2 regions of the Alteromonas nitratireducens genome follow, and region 2 is predicted to be linked to the other one. Evidence: predicted binding sites of a transcription regulator. Region 2 holds the regulator's gene; the other holds the start of a gene.
The links. Region 2 encodes FliA, which starts transcription of late flagellar genes. Its sites were predicted from a motif close to CTAAAGNTNNNNNNNNNNNNGCCGATA; they were not measured.
Positions count from the first base shown of each region.

Region 1: the regulator FliA is predicted to act here: its motif matches at 1,623-1,649, upstream of AB1N33_RS15770 (DUF5610 domain-containing protein).

Region 1 covers NZ_JBFNPK010000026.1:726-4,150, forward strand. Annotated here, with positions in the region: gene AB1N33_RS15765 (RNA recognition motif domain-containing protein) at 1-264, shown strand, start outside; gene AB1N33_RS15770 (DUF5610 domain-containing protein) at 283-1,593, opposite strand; gene trmA (tRNA (uridine(54)-C5)-methyltransferase TrmA) at 1,756-2,847, shown strand; gene fabR (HTH-type transcriptional repressor FabR) at 2,856-3,425, opposite strand, start outside.
Region 2 covers NZ_JBFNPK010000004.1:50,435-53,859, forward strand. Annotated here, with positions in the region: gene AB1N33_RS05195 (protein phosphatase CheZ) at 1-728, opposite strand, end outside; gene cheY (chemotaxis response regulator CheY) at 763-1,146, opposite strand; gene AB1N33_RS05205 (RNA polymerase sigma factor FliA) at 1,186-1,914, opposite strand; gene AB1N33_RS05210 (MinD/ParA family protein) at 1,911-2,777, opposite strand; gene flhF (flagellar biosynthesis GTPase FlhF) at 2,774-3,425, opposite strand, start outside.

The DNA.
Region 1 (3,425 bases), on a different contig from region 2:
GATGACGGTGAAATCTCTACTTTATATGTCGGTAATCTGCCTTATCGTGCTAACGAGGACGCGGTGAAGTCATTTTTCAGTGACTATATTGCTGTTCAGTCTGTACGGCTGATGAAAGACAGAAAGACGGGTAAACGAAAAGGTTATGGTTTTGTCGAGGTTGTCACCAATGACGTCGACAAGCTGATTAACCGATTAAATGATACGGTGTTCCAGGACAGAACGCTTAAAGTCAGACCCGCAAAAGAAAAAGCGGAAGAGTAGTACCAAAAAACCTGAGGCTTATGCCTCAGGTTTTGTTTCTGGCTCAATATTTTGTCCGCTTGTTGCTGGCATCGCTTCCAACAGTCGATTGTTAAACATATGAAAGCGGTTAATTGCAGAGAGCAGATCCGGCACCTGAACGTCTTCCATCTCGTTGATAATGCCACTGATCATGGTGTTATAGTCATTGCCACTTTCCAGACGCTCACCAGCCGCATTCAGCGTATCCATCATCTTATTAAGGTACTGCGCCACCGGGCTTACCGCATTCCCATATTTATTGGCATCAGGACGATCATCGCTATAATGCTGAATACTCTCATAGGTCTGAACCACTTCAGCCTGCTGTGTTCTTGACAACTGCAGCGCATAACCTACCAGCTCTTTGTCATCAAATCCCAGCGATAGTGCATCTTCAAAGGCCGTGTCCAGGTCACCACCAAAAAAGGTGTCAGCCAGATCGCTGGCCTTGCCGACCAAATCTGCAATCGCTTTCAGTTCATCTTCATCCAGCTCTCCTTCCAGCGAGAAACTAATGCCATTCTTTTGGAAAAACTGATAAAGCACAGATTGCGATGCAGAGACCGCAGCACCCGAACTCCCTTCACCTTCGGTTGCAGGTGCAACCGGGCCGGCGGTGACACGCGTTTGCTGCGCGTAGTTGAATTGTTGAACACTTTCAAACCGTAAAGTGAGTTCATCACCATCACGCGTTCTGATTAACAACTCTCCCGAGCGTGAATCACTTGCTGATAACGCGATTTGTTCAGCCTGAAGAACCGGTTCGCTATCACCTGGCAGTAAGCGCTTTTCAAGATCGTCAATACCTTTGCCAATCAGGTCACGGCTACGAGATATGCCGTCTGCGATTTCGTCATTCATGAAGCCGCCAATGTCCTTTTCCGCCATGGCGATACCTTTGGCAACCCCTGACCGGGCCTGGGCAAACAGGCTCGACAATTTGGCTTCATCGGCACCGCTACGTGCTGCGCCCTCGATAACGCCACCGACAAATCGCATGACATTTTTCGCCACCTTTTCAAAATCAAACAGTGACGCTGGCTCGTCGCTTTCACGGGTGTCCTTGTCGAGTGATGTAGCGGACGGATTCTTTCCGTCAACATTCACGTTTTGCGACATGGCGCCACTGAAAATGCGAAGACTGATCGCGGTCTGGGATGCACTGACATTGACTGATGTCGCCTGTTTTTGTTCCATTTCCGCAGCCTGTTTCAATCCGTCTTCCTGAAGTTGTTTTTTGAGAGCATCATTCGGGTGCACAGACGCCTTCTGTTCACCAAGAAATGCCTTGATTTGACCCACGTTCATAATTTTACCCTCACTATCCTCATTGGTATTATCGGCAGCAGGCACAATTTGTTTAATTTTAATCCAGTTTTTTGTCGCTGTATGGGACCTAAAGTTGCAGCTTTGGAAAAAGGCTCTACAATTCGCGGGCTCAGTAGCAGGTATCAATGAAAGGCAAATTAAATGGCGATAGAACGTAGCATAACCTACCAACAGCAGTTGGATGAAAAGACCAGCAGGTTATCAGCCCTGCTTGCGCCATTTGATACCCCGGCGCTGAAAGTATACCCCTCAGCGCCGGAACATTATCGTATGCGCGCAGAGTTTCGTGTCTGGCACGATGGCGATGACCTCTATCACATCATGTTCGACCAACAGACCAAAGAGAAATATCGTGTTGATACGTTTCCTCCGGCCAGTCTGGGCATCAATCAAATGATGTCGGCGTTGATGTCGGCGTTGAAAACGAACCCCACAATGCGACGAAAACTGTTCCAGGTAGATTATCTCAATGCATTGTCCGGCGATATGGTGATCAGTCTGCTTTATCACCGCCAACTGGATGATGAGTGGCAGCGTGCTGCGGACGCTTTGAAAGATACGCTTTCGGAACACCACAATGTCAGCATTATTGGTCGTGCACGAAAGCAAAAAATTGTGATTGGTAACGACTACGTCATCGAGCGCTTGCCAGTATACGACAGGCACTATGTCTTTAAACATGTAGAGAACAGCTTCACCCAGCCGAATGCTGACGTAAACTGCAGGATGATTGAATGGACGCTTGATGTCAGTGCCGGGCTTACGGGTGATCTGCTGGAACTTTATTGTGGTGCAGGAAATTTCTCACTACCGCTGGCTGAGCGTTTTGACCGGGTTATCGGTACTGAAATTGCGAAGCCCTCTGTGAGCGCTGCGCAGTACAATATTCGGGAAAATAACCTGAATAATGTCAACATTGTCCGTTTATCTGCAGAAGAATTTACTGAAGCCCTGGTCAGCGGCAGAACATTCAGCCGTCTCAACAATATTGACTTGTCCGATTACAACTTCACAACTGTGCTGGTTGACCCTCCGCGGGCCGGACTGGATGAGGCGTCACTCAAAATGATTCAGCGCTATGACAATATTATTTATATTTCGTGTAATCCGGACACGCTGAGCGAGAACCTTACGATGTTATGTGAAACGCATGCCATTAGTGATGCCGCATTGTTCGACCAGTTTCCGTTTACCCACCACATCGAAGCCGGTGTCTGTCTGAAACGCAAGTAGCCTTGATATTAGCGTGTTGCTGCTAGTCCGGCACCGAATTGAATGTAACGGAGCTGCATCTTCACCCGGTCTGATACAACCTGGCGCTGTTTCGCATCCGCATCCAGCGCTTCAGCGCCCGCGCTGAATACCAACCTGACCATCGCATCGGCCTGAATGACTGCGACACTGTGCGTAATTTTCTGACGCTCCATCACATAGTCAGTCAGTTCTTCGACAAAATGCTGGATTTCCCGCAACACTGCCATCCGATATGCCGCAGACGTTCCGGTATGTTCCCGCAGTAACAACCGAAATACGTTCTTATTGGCAATAATGAATTCCATGAAGGTATCGACCGATGTATTAATCACACCGCCCCCGGATGCAATTCGGCGGCGTGCCTGTCGCATCAGCTGTCGTAATGCTAGTCCTGCCTCATCCACCAGCGTCAGGCCCAGTTCATCCATGTCCTTAAAGTGACGGTAGAAAGACGTTGGTGCAATACCCGCTTCGCGGCTCACTTCGCGCAGACTGATTGCCGACAAGCTGCGATTTTCATCAAGCAGGGTGAATGCCGCGCTGATGATCTTCTGTCG
Region 2 (3,425 bases):
AGGAGGTCATCCACATCATCCTGGCCTGAAACAACATCATCCCGGTTCTGTGCATCGATGATTGGTCCTTCTGCTTCAATCTTATCGGTAACTTTTTGAGATGGTTTAGTTTTTACCTGTGCATCCGGCTCACCAAACATGGTCAGCATGTTTACCAGGCTGTCTTCCACCTCTTTGACGAGATCGATCACACGACGGATAACCTGACCGGTCAGGTCCTGATAGCCCTGCGCCATCAGCACTTCCGTCAGCAGGCTGGTCAGCTTGCTTGACTGTACTGACGCATCTTCAAGCAGCTGATCAATATCCGTGCACAGCGCCTTAAACTCACCCAACTCGATTTCACGGTTCATGAGTTTTTTCCAGTCTGGCATCACCTTGTCGATGCGCTCAGACAGCGTTTCGGCAATAGGCATACTGGCTTCGACGGCATCCATAGTGGTATTTGCCGCCTTTTCCGTTTCTTCAATAACGTATGTCAGCCGACTTTGGGCGTCGGGAATATCGTCGTTGGCAAGATTGACGATTCGCTCATCAAGCTGAAAATTGTTCAGGGCGTCATGAAGCTGACGCGTCAGCTTACCCACCTCTTCAAACAGCTCTATCGACTCTTTCATCGAGGCTGCTTCCAGGATGGCATTGGCCGACGCCGTGTCGCCCGCTTCCAGATACGCAACAAGCTGTTTAGCTTCATCCAGCGTAATCGGAACGTTTACCTCTTTGGACATTCGGACTTCCTCATTCTTTTCAGGAACGCCTGAATCAGCCTAAACGTTCAAAGATTTTGTCGAGTTTTTCTTTGAGCGTAGCTGCCGTGAAGGGTTTAACAACGTAACCGTTAACGCCTGCCTGCGCAGCCGCAACAATTTGTTCTTTCTTCGCTTCTGCCGTTACCATCAGGACAGGCAGATGCTTCAGTTTGTCATCACCACGGATGGCGCGCAGCAGGTCAATACCCTGCATACCCGGCATATTCCAGTCGGTCACAACAAAGTCAAAATCGCCCTGCTGTAGCATTGGCAATGCCGTATTGCCGTCATCCGCTTCCTGGATATTGGAAAAACCCAAATCTTTGAGCAGGTTCTTTATGATACGTCTCATGGTAGAAAAATCGTCAACCACGAGAATTTTCATATTCTTGTCCAAAATGGCCTCCAGTGAGGGTGTAATTAATGGTTTGTCTGGTTATTCATCAGCCTGCCACGACTTCATTCGTGATTTGAGTTTTAACATGGCCTGACTGTGTATCTGGCTGACTCTGGATTCACTGACTTCAAGCACTTCACCAATTTCACGCAGGTTCAGTTCCTCATCATAGTACAGAGACAGCACTATCGCTTCCCGCTCGGGTAACGTAGTAATAGCATGCGCAAGTGCTTTTTGGAAAGCGCCTTGCATCAAATCTTCCAATGGCGTGTCATTTCCCCGGTTTTGTTCGGTCGTAATGACATCTTCAGACACGCCAAGATCTTCAATTCCTACCAGTTTTCCTGCATTCACCTCGTTCAGCATCTGGTGATAATCCTGCAGGCTGACATTCATTTTTGCGGCAATTTCCGCGTCACGTGCATCGCGACCGGTCTCACCTTCCACCTGTGCAATGGCATCCGTAATCGCACGGCTGTTGCGGTGAACAGAACGCGGTGTCCAGTCACCTTTTCGTATTTCATCTAACATCGCACCACGAATACGAATACCAGCAAAGGTCTCAAAGCTGGCACCTTTACTGCCATCAAAATTCCTGGCCGCTTCTAATAATCCGATCATGCCTGACTGAATAAGATCATCGACCAGTACACTGGCCGGTAATCTTGCCATCAGGTGGTGTGCAATCCGTTTCACCAGCGGCGCGTGTCTTTCGACAAGTTGCGACTTATCAGTTTGTTGCTGATACGCTGCTGCTTTGCTGTTCAACGTTGATTTCCCGCTACTTTACCTGAAACCAATTGTTCAATGAAAAATTCGAGATGTCCACCAGGCTGCTCAGGGATGGGCCAGGACATCGCTTTAGTCGCCAGTTGTGTAATGGCGACAGCCGCTGGCGACCCCGGGAAGGCATCCACAATCGCGGTTTGTTTACGCACCGCACGCCGGATGTTTTCATCGAACGGGATGGTAGCAACCAGTTCCAGTGCAACATCCAGAAACCGGCCTGTGACTTTTGACAGCTTACTGAATAATTCCTGGCCTTCACGTACGTCGCGAACCATATTGGCGACCACTTTAAAACGGAATACACCGTGCTCACGATTGAGAATTTTGATCAGGGCATAAGCATCGGTCAGCGATGTGGGTTCGTCACACACCACTACCATAATGTCCTGAGACGCTTTGGAAAAACTCAGCACCATGTCTGAAATGCCTGCTGCCGTATCGACGATCAGCACATCAATTTGCGAACGCAGTTCACTGAATGCTCTGATCAGCCCGGCGTGTTCTGTCGGAGACAACTCCGCCATTGACTGCGTGCCCGACGTCGCCGGTGCTATCTTAATGCCGTGAGGGCCGGTGACCAGCACCTCATCAAGCGTGCATTCACCCGATAACACATGAGACAGGTTTTTCTCGACCCTGAGGCCCAGCATGACGTCTACGTTGGCAAGTCCAAGGTCAGCATCCAAAACCATCACACGCTTACCCTGCTTTGCCATGGCAATAGCGGTATTCAGCGTAATATTGGTTTTCCCTACGCCTCCCTTACCTCCGGTGACTGCTATAACTTTGATTAACCTTGATTGCTTCATCTTTCGTAAGCTACTCGCTTGATCGTCGATCATACTGCTTGTGCTGCGTTAACTTCATTATTAGCACTAGTATGATTCAAACCATACTTTTTATAAAGCTTTGCAGCCGCAGATACGAGAGATTTTGCATCTGCAACTTTAATATCTTCAGGTACTTTCTGACCATCCGTCACATAACTGACCGGTAACTGATGTTCTATGGACGCACTCAGTACTTCCCCGAGTGAATAACACTCGTCCAGTTTGGTGAAAATACAGCCATCCAGTTTGACCGGATCGTACGCATGAATAATCCGCTCCAGCGCCGGATACTGGGTATTCGCCTGAGCAACCAGGTATTTTTTCACCGGCTGCATCTGACCGCTGTCAAATTGTTTCAGCTGCTTGATCAGGCGGCTGTCACGCTGACTGAATCCGGCGGTATCAATCAGTATCAGACGCTTATGACGTAACTGGAACAATAGATCAGCCAGCTCTTCAGTACTTTGTGCCTTGCGCACTGTACAGCCAATAATCTTCCCGTAGGTCGCAAGCTGTTCAAATGCAGCGATGCGATACGTATCGATAGTAATCATTGCAACGGTATCGGCGCCGTATTTCTGCGCGTAGCGTGCAGCCAGTTTTGCCACCGTTGTGGTTTTGCCGGTACCGGTCGGGCCCACCAGGGCAACCGCGCCGGTC